DNA from 4 places in the Clostridium sp. genome. Region 3 is predicted to be linked to each of the others. Evidence: riboswitches for the same ligand, from Rfam matches in the RefSeq annotation. Region 3 holds a riboswitch; each other region holds the start of a gene.
What was found. A riboswitch is a leader RNA that binds a small molecule or an ion and turns the genes downstream of it on or off. The one in region 3 is predicted to bind S-adenosylmethionine.
Positions count from the first base shown of each region.

Region 1: linked by a shared signal. The riboswitch ahead of LKE46_RS00335 (ABC transporter substrate-binding protein) and the one ahead of LKE46_RS05390 (hypothetical protein) in region 3 are both predicted to bind S-adenosylmethionine.
Region 2: linked by a shared signal. The riboswitch ahead of LKE46_RS01420 (MetQ/NlpA family ABC transporter substrate-binding protein) and the one ahead of LKE46_RS05390 (hypothetical protein) in region 3 are both predicted to bind S-adenosylmethionine.
Region 4: linked by a shared signal. The riboswitch ahead of metK (methionine adenosyltransferase) and the one ahead of LKE46_RS05390 (hypothetical protein) in region 3 are both predicted to bind S-adenosylmethionine.

Region 1 covers NZ_JAKVOI010000001.1:47,362-50,514, forward strand. The annotation lists gene guaA (glutamine-hydrolyzing GMP synthase) at 1-758, shown strand, start outside; gene LKE46_RS17640 (Fic family protein) at 883-1,038, opposite strand; gene LKE46_RS00330 (hypothetical protein) at 1,069-1,320, opposite strand; SAM riboswitch class I at 1,523-1,627, shown strand; gene LKE46_RS00335 (ABC transporter substrate-binding protein) at 1,914-3,008, shown strand; gene LKE46_RS00340 (ABC transporter permease) at 3,024-3,153, shown strand, end outside.
Region 2 covers NZ_JAKVOI010000001.1:263,849-267,001, forward strand. The annotation lists gene LKE46_RS01410 (glycoside hydrolase family 130 protein) at 1-598, shown strand, start outside; gene LKE46_RS01415 (D-alanine--D-alanine ligase) at 678-1,622, shown strand; SAM riboswitch class I at 1,766-1,865, shown strand; gene LKE46_RS01420 (MetQ/NlpA family ABC transporter substrate-binding protein) at 1,941-2,774, shown strand; gene LKE46_RS01425 (PLP-dependent aminotransferase family protein) at 2,892-3,153, shown strand, end outside.
Region 3 covers NZ_JAKVOI010000001.1:1,070,281-1,073,433, forward strand. The annotation lists gene metK (methionine adenosyltransferase) at 78-1,280, shown strand; SAM riboswitch class I at 1,424-1,533, shown strand; gene LKE46_RS05390 (hypothetical protein) at 1,546-1,977, shown strand; gene LKE46_RS05395 (iron-containing alcohol dehydrogenase) at 1,989-3,080, shown strand; gene LKE46_RS05400 (ABC transporter ATP-binding protein) at 3,132-3,153, opposite strand, start outside.
Region 4 covers NZ_JAKVOI010000001.1:2,768,410-2,771,562, reverse strand. The annotation lists gene LKE46_RS13595 (rod shape-determining protein) at 1-196, shown strand, start outside; gene yyaC (spore protease YyaC) at 198-743, opposite strand; tRNA gene LKE46_RS13585 (tRNA-Thr) at 1,026-1,101, shown strand; tRNA gene LKE46_RS13580 (tRNA-Tyr) at 1,109-1,193, shown strand; tRNA gene LKE46_RS13575 (tRNA-Val) at 1,199-1,274, shown strand; tRNA gene LKE46_RS13570 (tRNA-Thr) at 1,293-1,368, shown strand; tRNA gene LKE46_RS13565 (tRNA-Tyr) at 1,376-1,460, shown strand; SAM riboswitch class I at 1,505-1,604, shown strand; gene metK (methionine adenosyltransferase) at 1,677-2,852, shown strand; gene recD2 (SF1B family DNA helicase RecD2) at 2,936-3,153, shown strand, end outside.

The DNA.
Region 1 (3,153 bases), 1.0 Mb from region 3:
ATCAGGTTGAAGATGTATTTAAAAAGCAGTTTGACATGAATTTCATAAGAGTAAATGCAGGAGATAGATTTTTAGGCAAACTTGCAGGTGTAGATGATCCTGAAAAAAAGAGAAAAATAATTGGAGAAGAATTCATAAGAGTATTTGAACGGGAAGCTGAAAAGCTTGGGGATATAGCTTTTCTTGTCCAAGGTACCATATATCCGGATGTTGTAGAAAGCGGACTTGGAACTTCGGCTACTATAAAGAGCCACCACAATGTAGGAGGACTTCCGGAAAATATGAATTTTGAGCTTATTGAACCTCTCAGAGAGTTGTTCAAGGATGAGGTAAGGGCAGTAGGTGAAGAACTGGGAATACCACATAAATTAGTCTGGAGACAGCCTTTTCCAGGACCAGGCCTTGCTATAAGAGTATTGGGTGCAGTTACAGAGGAAAAGCTCGAAATAACAAGAGAGGCAGATGCAATATTTAGAGAAGAAATAGCAGAGGCAGGATTGGACGAATCAATATGGCAGTATTTTGCATGCCTTCCTAATATACGTTCGGTAGGTGTCATGGGAGATGAAAGAACTTACTGCTACACTGTTGCACTCAGGGCGGTTACATCTTCTGATGCTATGACATCGGATTGGGCCAAGATACCATATGAGGTACTTGACAAAGTATCAAGAAGGATAGTAAATGAAGTTAAAGGTGTAAACAGAATTGTCTATGACATAACGAGCAAACCTCCTTCTACTATAGAGTGGGAGTAAAATAAAAGAACGTGAAATCCAAGCAAACAAAGGGTTTTACGCTCTTTTTATTTCATGCTCAAGAACCAGTTCAGCAATAAAGTCAATAAATGGCCGGTTGTCTTTGTGAGCACGCTTCAGAAGGCTAATATATTCCTGGCGCAAGATCGGAGAAATGACAGCCAGGTAAGCCATCCTGAATAAGAGTCGCATTTATAAGCAGCCTGGAAATTCGACCGTTACCATCGATAAACGTATGAATGAAAACAAAGCGCTTATGAAGTTGGGCCGCAAACTCTATGGGATGATATTTGTTACGGTCAGAAGCCGACTACTGGAATAGCTTCTTCATTTCGCTACCGCTTGTTATTCCGGTGCCATTTTCAGCACCACACCAAGGACAATCTATACTATCACGCTCTTTTCCCCCAGGATAACCGGCGTTTGATATGGTAATGGTGAAATTTTCTAGAATCATTTTTTGGCTGAAAGCCTGTGGACTTTTCCCGGATAACCGGGCAAGCTTGGAGATGCTTATTCCAAGCTTCACACATAGAATTTTCAGCTGTTCAGATACTGACATACCAACACCTCTTTCGATATTCTGGTATATTGAAATATACTACAATAACATAGAGAAGGAATCAGACAATTGGCTATAAGATACCATTTCAGTTCAGAAAATAGCATGTTATTGATGTAACCAATATAAAAGTATTGTAAAAATGTTGTTGACAAATTATCTTAAAAGTTATATCATGTAGGAAATTGAAAAAAGAAAAAACTTCTTATCAAGAGAGGCAGAGGGACTGGCCCTATGATGCCCGGCAACCTGAATAATTTTATATTCAATGGTGCCAATTCCAGCAGGAATACCTGAAAGATGAGAAACTTAAAGGATATAACTTCCTATGGTTTCTCCAGAGGAAGTTTTTTATTCGTATTAATTTGTACTGACTAGAAAAACTAGAGGTCAAATTTAATTTATTATATAGATATTTTTATATTTTATAATAGATTAAATTTGACCTTTTTTATTCAAAAAATTAATAAATAAAACTAAAGGAGTGGTAAAAATGAAATAAAAACAAATATACTTTTAACCAAAATAGTAAAAAGTATAGAAATATAATAAAAATTAACAAAATTAATTGGGAGGAATTTAATTTGAAAAGTGTGAAGAAGATAATGTCGCAAATACTAATTTTAGTATTGGTATTAGTATTTTTTATAGGATGTTCACAAAATGGACAAAATAGCCAGAACTCTAATAATAATGGTAAAAAAGAAGTCGTAAAAATAGGAATAGGCTATCAAACAGTAACATCCCAAACTTGGGGTGCATTGATAATAAAGAATAAAAAACTTTTTGAAAAATATCTTGAAGAAAAATATCCTGATAAGGACTTTGTGGTTGATTGGTTCAATGCTCAATCGGGCCCCCCTTTAACTAATAACATGGTAGCAGGCAAACTTCAATTTGCTTTTATGGGAGATATGCCAATAATTATTAATGGTGAAAAAGGTCAATCGAGTTCAAATTATAAATCCGTATTTTTAGCTTTTGATGGAAAGGGAGAAAACGGAAAAAATCAAGCTATTTTGGTTCCTAAAAATAGTAAAATAACTTCTGTTAAGGATTTATCCGGGAAAACTGTAGCAGTTCCATTGGGATCCAGTGCGCATAGACTATTGCTCAATGAATTAGACAAGAATGGTGTAACGGATAAAGTAAATATAGTAAATCAGGATCTAACTGTTGGAATGACTAATTTGGAACAGAATAAAATAGATGCCCTTGCAGTATGGGAACCATTTACCAGCCTGATAGAAAATAAAGGAATCGGGAAAGTATTGGTAGATGGCAGTGATACTAAAGTTGATTATTTAGATGGAATTGTGGCAGATAGATCATGGGTGGAAAAGAATAAAGACTATACTGTGGCATTATTGAAAGCATTAATTGAAGCACATAAATTTATAAGGGAAAATCCAGATGAAGCAGCCAAAATATTTTCTGACGAAAGTAAATATTCATTAGAGGTCACAAAAAAAATAGTGAATAACGTAAGATTCGATCCAGTTATATACGATAAAGACGTATCTACATTGGAAGGAAGTAAAGACTTTTTAGAAAAACTTGGAAAGATCAAAAATGTCGATTTAAATGAATTTGTTGATTCTCAATATATAAAGGAAGCATACAAAGATTCGAAAATCGCATATCCCAGTGAAGAAGTCTTAAAAGGAAATTGGCAGCAGGTAAAGTAAAAGGAGAAGATAATTATGAAGCAAAACACGGCTCCTTATTTAAAAATAAAAAGATATATTTATCATATAATTTCCATAGCAGTATTTATTGTTATATGGTATATATTTGTTAAATTTAATCTAAGAAAGCCATTGATGTTTGGAA
Region 2 (3,153 bases), 810 kb from region 3:
TGGTCTGGCTGTTACAGAAGACTTCAAAAGCTATAGAAAACTGGGTAATATATTTAATACGGAGAACAAGGACGCGGTAATCTTTCCGGAAAAAATAGGGGGGAAGTACTTTGCACTGAACAGACCGGTATCCAGAAGTACCGGCAAACCTATGATCTGGATATCTGAATCCGACAATCTGATAAATTGGGGTAATCACAGGCTGCTGGCATGTACAAGGGAAAATTGCTGGGATTCACGGAAAATAGGGGCAGGTATGCCTCCCATAAGGACAGATGCCGGATGGCTGGAGCTGTACCACGGTGTAGATGAACATGAATGCTACTCAATGGGGGCTCTTCTGCTGGATCTGGATGATCCTTCAAAAGTTATCGGGCGAAGTGAGGAACCTGTTTTATATCCCTGTGAGGACTATGAGACAGAGGGCTTCTTTTCAGATGTGGTTTTCCCCTGTGGTGCTGTTGAAATTAGGGATAAGCTGTATATATACTATGGTATAGCAGACAGTTCCATCGGGCTGGTTACTGCGGATACGGGTGATATTCTGAATTCTATTGGAGTGGCCGGTGAACCACAACATGGTAAAAATATTTATTGAGTGGCTCTTTTCTTATATCCGGCGATGTGTAAAATAAAAGATAAAGGATAGTATAACAGTATTTAGCGGAGGAATTGATATGAAAATAGGAGTTATCATGGGGGGAATATCCTCGGAGAGAGAAGTATCACTGAATTCTGGAAGAGAGATAATGAGTTGTTTTGATAAAACAAAGTATGAAGTAGTTCCAATTGTTATAGACAAAGAAAGAGATATTATAGATAAAACAGCAGGTATAGACTTTGCATTTATAGCACTTCACGGGAAATTCGGAGAGGATGGAACGGTTCAATCCGTTCTGGAAACTCTGGATATACCTTATTCCGGATGTGGACCTCTTACAAGTTCCATCTGTATGGACAAGGATATGACAAAGAAGGTGCTGAAGAGTGCAGGAATTAAAACTGCAAGGTGGATGTGTGTCAAATCCACAGATGAAATAGATTATGATTATTTGGATGAGATTGGGTATCCACTGGTTGTGAAGCCAAATTCAGGTGGATCAAGTGTGGCGACAAATATAGTCAAAAATAAAGAGAATATGGAAGATGCAGTAAATCTCGGCTTGGAATATGATGAAGAGGTCATGATTGAGGAATATATAAAAGGCGACGAAATTACCTGCTGCATTTTAAATGGAAACACGCTGCCGTTGATTCAAATAAAACCAAAGACGGAATTCTTTGACTATGAGGCAAAATACACTGAAGGTGCTTCGGATGAAATAATTGTCCAGCTTGAGGAGAAACTCCAAGGTGAAATCGAGGAGATATCCCGCAAATGCTGGGATGTGTTGAAGTGCAGGGTATACGTAAGAGTTGATCTGATTGTAAAGGACAATATACCTTATGTACTTGAACTCAATACACTTTCGGGTATGACAAAGAACAGTCTGTTCCCGAAAAGTGCGAAAGCTGTAAATATGTCTTACAGCCAGCTCTTGGACAAAATAGTTGAATACTCCATGGAAGAAAATCACGGTAAGATGGATAATGAAAAAATATGTGCGCCAGCTGAATACTAAACAGACAAATGCAGCCCTGTATAGATGATTAATTAACATTTATACAGGGCATTTTCTGCTTGATATGTAAACTGTTGAGAAGAGCATTGACAACGAAAAATTGTGATGATATAATCACTTACATGAAAAAATGAATCAAGATAAACTTATCAAGAGAGGTGGAGGGATTGGCCCTGTGAAACCCGGCAACCAGTATTGTATACATTGGTGCTAACTCCTGCAGCGAAAGCTGAAAGATGAGAAAATCATTAAGGTTTCAAACCCGGGGGATTTTCTCGGGTTTTTATTTTGATTAAACTAATTTGAGGGGGAACTTTTATGAAAAACATCAAAAAGACACTGGCAATTATATTTTCTTCTGTATTTGTTTTGACAGCATTATCAGGATGCGGAAGCAGCAGTGCAGGAAATACCGGAAGTGATACGTCAAAAAGTGAAAAGAAGGAGATAACAATAGGTGCTACACCAAAGCCCCATGAGGAAATACTTGAGAAGGTAAAGCCTATACTCCAGAAAGAAGGATATGAGCTGAAAATAAAAGAGTTCACAGACTATGTAACGCCAAACAAGGCTCTGGCATCTGGAGAACTGGATGCAAACTTCTTTCAGCATATACCATATCTTGAAGACTACAACAAAAAAAATGGTACGGATTTGGTTCCCGTTGCAAAAGTTCATATCGAACCGATGGGGATATATTCCAACAAGATAAAGAATTTAAAGGATCTAAAGGATGGGGCTGAAGTTGCAATACCGAATGATGCTACAAATGGTTCCAGGGCACTTAAACTGCTGGCAAAGGAAGGACTTGTAAAAGTAAAGGATGGAGAGCTTATTTCCAAGCTTGATATAATGGAAAATAAGAAGAACCTGAAGGTTCAGGAACTGGATGCTCCACAGCTTCCTAGAGTACTGGGAGATGTAGATGCCGCAGTTATAAATACAAATTATGCACTTGAGGCAAACTTAAATCCTACAAAGGATGCACTTGCCATAGAATCAAAGGAATCACCTTATGCAAATATAATTGCAGTAAAGAAGGAAGACAAGGATAAGCCTTATGTAAAGGCTCTTGTGAAGGCTGTAAATTCACCTGAAATCAAGAAATTCATAGAGGATAATTACAAGGGAAGCATAATTCCTGCATTTTAGTATGCAGACAAATTGAAATTTTCACAGTAGAGGTGATGTATTGTAAAAAAAGCAGTACATCATCTTTATTTATATGTGGATTTATGTAAAAATATATATAGAGGTGAATTCACGGTTATGTTTTTTGATATGGAAATTGATGATAAAAGTCCTGTTTACATACAGATAAAGAATTATATAAAGAATATGATACTTAGAGGGATGGTGGCTTCAGGCGAAAAACTCCCATCCACAAGGGAAATGTCCTCAAGGCTGAAGGTCAGCAGGAATACAGTTATTTGCGCCTATGATTTTCTGAAGGATGAAGGACTAATATACATGAAAAAGGGCAGGGGAGCCTTTGTAGCCGATGTAAAAGTAAATTTTCAGGGCAGATGGA
Region 3 (3,153 bases):
GTTTGGTCTCTTTTTAATATAAGTTAACCAGTATAGAAATAAAATTTAGAGTAAATGATGAAAGGAAGATTGATAAAATGAGTAGATTATTCACATCAGAATCTGTTACAGAAGGACATCCGGATAAAATATGTGATCAAATATCAGATGCAGTATTAGATGCAATTATTGAACAGGATAAGAATGGAAGAGTAGCTTGTGAGACAGTTGTAAATACCGGACTTGTACTTTTAGTAGGAGAGATATCAACCAAGGCATATGTGGACATACCTAAAATAGTAAGACAAACTATAAGCGATATAGGATATAATCATTCAAGATTTGGATTTGATGCATCCAATTGTGCAGTAATAACCTCCATAGATGAACAGTCACAAGATATTGCACTTGGTGTAGATGAATCATTGGAATCTAAAAAAGGTGAAAAAGACAATATAGAAGCAATTGGAGCAGGAGACCAGGGAATGGTATTTGGATTTGCAACAAATGAAACTCCGGAGTACTTGCCGCTTCCAATAGCACTGGCACATAAACTTTCAAGAAAGCTTGCTGAAGTAAGAAAGAATGGAGCAATCTCATATCTTGGACCGGATGGGAAAACTCAGGTTACAGTAGAATATGAAGGAGATAAACCTCTGAGAGTGGATACCGTGCTTATATCTTCACAGCATGAAGAAAATGTAACCCATGATGAAATTGAAAAAGATATAATAGACAAGGTAATCAAAGTAATAATACCTAAAGAGCTCATAGATTCAAATACAAAATATCTGGTAAATCCTACAGGAAGATTTGTAAAGGGTGGGCCTGAGGCTGATTCGGGCCTTACAGGAAGAAAGATAATAGTTGATACCTACGGCGGCTATGGAAGACATGGAGGCGGAGCATTTTCAGGAAAAGATCCAACCAAAGTTGATAGATCTGGGGCATATGCAGCAAGGTGGGTTGCAAAAAACCTTGTGGCAGCAGGTGTAGCAAGTAAAATTGAAGTAGAAATAGCATATGCAATAGGTGTTGCAAAACCTGTATCAGTAAGTGTAGATACATTTGGTACAGGCAAAATAAATGATGAAGAAATAGTCGAGATTATAAATGAGTTGTTTGATTTAAGACCTGCTGCAATTATAAGGGATCTTGATTTAAGAAGGCCTATATATAAAAGTACTGCTGCTTATGGACATTTTGGAAGGACAGATATAGATCTTCCATGGGAGAAACTGGATAAGGTTGATCAAATAAGAGATGCTTATAAAAATAAAGAAAGTTTGGTTTTAAAATAGATATGGCAATAAGAAATTTTTATTCTAGTTCGGCTGACTAGAAAAACTAGAGGTCAAGTTGAATTTATTATTGAGATAGATCATTTGTATAAAATCTTTTTAATAAATATAACTTGACCTTTTATTGTTTGGGGGAATACATTCTCTTATCAAGAGAAGCAGAGGGTAAGGCCCGATGAAGTTTCAGCAACCAGTATGTTCCATTTGCATACAAGGTGCTAAATCCTGCAGATTCAATTCTGAAAGATAAGGAAGGGATATGAAAATGAGTGAAATATTAAATGATGCAATGAAATATATAGATCATTCACAAAGGGGATATTTAGTTGCAATGGATGAACAAAATAAAACTTGTATTATAAATATACAGGAATTTATAAATGATTATACAAATGTGTATTTTATTGTAGATAAAGATGTCAAAAAAGTCAAAACCGGTTCAAAGGTCAATGTCTATTTTGAAAACAGTACACAAAAATATAGTGCATTCAAAAGCATACATGTTTCAGGAAAATTGGCTGAAATAATATATTCAAATGAAGTCTACAGTGTATTGAAAACCTTAATTGGAAAAAACAGGGGAAGACATTTCCTGAGTAGTAATTTCAAAGATTATAGTATATATAAGTTTAAGCCGGAGTATATAAATTTATGTGATTATATAAAGCCACTGGAGGAATTAAAGGAAATAATTTAACTCTAAAATTTATGGAAAGGATGAGTAAAATGACGGATATAAAAATACCGAAATTCTATGTCAGTGGGAAAAATATTCTGGATAAAACCGGTAAATATACTTCGAAATTTGGAAAATATGCATTGATTATATGCGGAAAAACTGCATGGAACAAGACTGGACAAAGGATACTTATGAATCTTGCAAGAGAGAGACTGGAATATAGAGTTGAAGTATACCATGGGCATTGCACTTTGAATGATATAAAAATATATTCGGAATCAGCCCGTAAACTGAAGGTTGATGTAGTACTAGGTGTAGGAGGAGGAAAGGTAATTGATATGGCAAAGACCATAGGTGATAGGACAGGTAAGCCTGTAATTGCTATTCCTACTGTAGCTACAAGTTGTGCTGCGTGTTCCAATATTTCCATAATATATGATGATACCGGAAGATATATTGATTATGTCAGGCTAAAGAAATTACCTGAACTTATATTGACGGATATAGATTTAATACTTGAATCATCCATACGATATCTAAATGCAGGTATAGGTTATGCAATGTCAGTTTTTAAATATTTTGATCATGTGAAACAAGACGAATATCCGGTTAACATACTGGAGAAGTATATTGAAGGATTGTATGAAGAACTGGATGAAAACATTGATGATGAATGTTACAGAAAATTGATAGATTCAATCATAGTATTATCCGGAATGAGGCAAAATCATGATATAGTTGATAACTCAATTGATATATGTAATTATGTAGTCAATAACATGACATATATTTCCGATACAAGGTATAGCCTATATGGTGAAAAAACTAGTTTTGCACTTGTTGTTCAATTTGTTCTTGAAAACAGGAGCAAAGATGAAATATTCAAGGCTATTGATATATTTACCAAGATTGGTTTACCTGTTACATTAAGTCAGCTTGGAATAAAATATGGATCTAAAATTAAAATATCAGGTATCAAGGATAATATTCATTTAAAATTCCGTGATTATGAAAAGGAAAACATTATTGAGAAGGCAATAATTAAAGCAGATGAGATGGGCAATGAATACTTGGGAAAAAAGAGTAGTGGCAATGATCAAATTCTGAATGCAATTATTTAAAATAAAAAACAATGTACAGACTCAAAATTTGTACATTGTTTTTTAATGGTGTTAATGTTTCCTTGCAAAATGG
Region 4 (3,153 bases), 1.7 Mb from region 3:
TAAGGGAATCATCATGACCGGAGGAGGATCACTTTTACATGGATTAAATAGTTTAATACAGCAGGTTACGAGTGTACCCGTGTATGTAGCAGATGATGCAGTATCCTGTGTAGCTCTTGGAACTGGCAAGGTTCTCACATATCTGGATAAGATGGAGCTTACTTTTAGCGGAGATGATATAACTCTGGTTGATTAAGTTATATATTTTCAATATTGTCATTGAGATACAGATAATATGCATGAATTAGGGAGTTAAGTATCACTTCTGACATAGAGAGAATTAAATTTAATCTTATATTATTTGAACTGCTGAAGATATTTTTACCTGTATTTGAATCCACTATGCCAATTACTGAAGTTTCTCCTACATTTGGCAGGGATTTTCCTACTCCTTTTCCTGGATGAATTGGAAAATCTCTTACTTGTATTTCGCCTATATTATTGATATCTCCGAGGCAAGCGTCTATGCCTATTATGTTGCATTCCTTATGTTGAGATGTAATATGCTTTAGTTTCATGTCAATATTTAGGGCATGTATTGGTTCCTGTATTGTACCATATACAGGAAGAGGGAAATGTTTATATTTGAGCAATGTGCCTACCAGAGGTCCGAGGCAGTCACCTATATATCTGTCAGTACCAATACAAACTATGATTGTGTTTCTATCAATATAATTTCGTAGAGAACTTGCTAATTTATAATATGCCATAGGAGTTTTATAGTTAACCTTTACTTTATTCAAAATTTTCACCTCTTCAAATTGTGTTTTGTTGCATAAAATGTGAATATGTAGCCGTTTAAAACATCATATATAATTTATATGAGGCAGCATAAAAAATTAGAATAGACAATGTGGCAAATATAAATTGTGAAAATGTGATTTATTGAGAAACATAAAGGAATGTTGAGTTAAATCAATTTAAATGCGGGAATACACCAAAAATGAAATTTGAAAAAGGAGTGCCTAAACGATATACTAACATAGGTCAATGCGTGTGTTAACTGATGACAAGTTACATAGTAAGCTGGCATAGCTCAGATGGTAGAGCAACTGACTTGTAATCAGTAGGTCGTGGGTTCGATGCCTATTGCCAGCACCATAAAAATGGAGGAATTCCCGAGTGGCTAAAGGGGGCAGACTGTAAATCTGTTGTCATTGACTTCGATGGTTCGAATCCATCTTCCTCCACCAATTTAGGGCGCATAGCTCAGCTGGGAGAGCATCTGCCTTACAAGCAGAGGGTCACAGGTTCGAGCCCTGTTGTGCCCACCATATTAAAATATTGAATAGGCTGGCATAGCTCAGATGGTAGAGCAACTGACTTGTAATCAGTAGGTCGTGGGTTCGATGCCTACTGCCAGCACCATAAAAATGGAGGAATTCCCGAGTGGCTAAAGGGGGCAGACTGTAAATCTGTTGTCATTGACTTCGATGGTTCGAATCCATCTTCCTCCACCATAAAAAAACACTATAGAAAGTGTTTTTTATTTTATAATTTAAAACTCTTATCAAGAGAGGTGGAGGGAAAGGGCCCTGTGAAACCCGGCAACCAGTAAATATGCTAAGGTGCCAATTCCTGCAGTTATTCCTGCGAGATAAGAGAGTTGATAATGCTTATTAACCTCTTTTTTATAAAAGAGGTTTTTTATTTTTATGTAGATGGAGGGGAAAAAGATGAAAAAGTTGTTTACTTCTGAGTCGGTTACAGAAGGGCATCCAGATAAAATGTGTGATCAAATTTCAGATGCTATACTTGATGCAATAATGGCACAGGATCCTGAAGGAAGGGTAGCTTGTGAAACTATAACTACAACAGGAATGGTTTTAGTTATGGGTGAAATATCAACTAAATGTTATGTAGACATTCCTAAAATAGTTAGAAAAACTGTGAAGGAAATAGGCTATACAAGGGCAAAGTACGGCTTTGACTGCGATACTTGTTCAGTAATATCCTCAATAGATGAGCAGTCATCAGATATAGCTATGGGAGTAAATGAGGCTTTTGAAGCTAAATCCGGTACAATGGACAAGGAAGATGCTATAGGTGCGGGAGATCAAGGAATGATGTTTGGCTTTGCTACAAATGAAACTCCGGAATATATGCCGCTTCCAATAAGTATGGCACACAAACTTGCAAAAAGGCTGACAGCCGTTAGAAAAGATGGGACCCTTTCTTATTTAAGACCGGATGGAAAAACACAAGTTACGGTGGAATATGAAAATGACAAACCGGTAAGGATAGATACTGTAGTTGTATCATCACAGCATGATCCACATGTAAGTCAGGAACAGATAAGCAGGGATATAATAGAAAATGTTATAAAACCAACAATACCATCCAAATTTTTAGATGATAATACAAGGTATTTTATAAATCCTACAGGTAGATTTGTAGTCGGGGGTCCACAGGGTGATTCAGGACTTACAGGAAGAAAAATAATAGTTGATACTTATGGTGGTTATGGAAGACACGGCGGAGGTGCATTTTCCGGAAAAGATCCAACCAAGGTTGACAGATCAGCTGCTTATGCAGCAAGGTGGGTTGCAAAAAACCTTGTAGCATCAGGGCTGGCCGACAAACTGGAAATACAGCTGGCCTATGCTATAGGTGTTGCTAAACCGGTATCCATAGAAGTAGATACCTTTGGTACCGGAAAGATTTCAGAAGACGACATAGTTGATATAGTAAATAAAGTATTTGATCTAAGACCAGGAGCAATAATAAGAAATTTGAATTTGAGAAGACCTATATATAGACAAGTAGCGGCATATGGGCATTTTGGAAGGACAGATATAGATGTGCCGTGGGAAAAGTTGAATAAGGTGGATGAAATAAAAAAATATTTATAACAGTGGGCACGCATCTAAAATGATGCGTGCCTAATGTGTTATAATTGACTTATTGATATAATTTTTAAAAGTAGGGAGATTTTATGCAGGAAATACAAGGTATTATAGATGATATAGTATTCCAGAATGAAGATAATGGATATGTGGTTGCCAAATTAAAAAACAAAAGCGGTGTTGTGACTATAGTCGGGAATGTACCTTTTATTATGGAAGGACAGAATTTGAAATTTATGGGAGAATGGGTAACCCATCCGCATTTTGGACAGCAGTTTAAAATCAAATATTCCGAAGAAATAATACC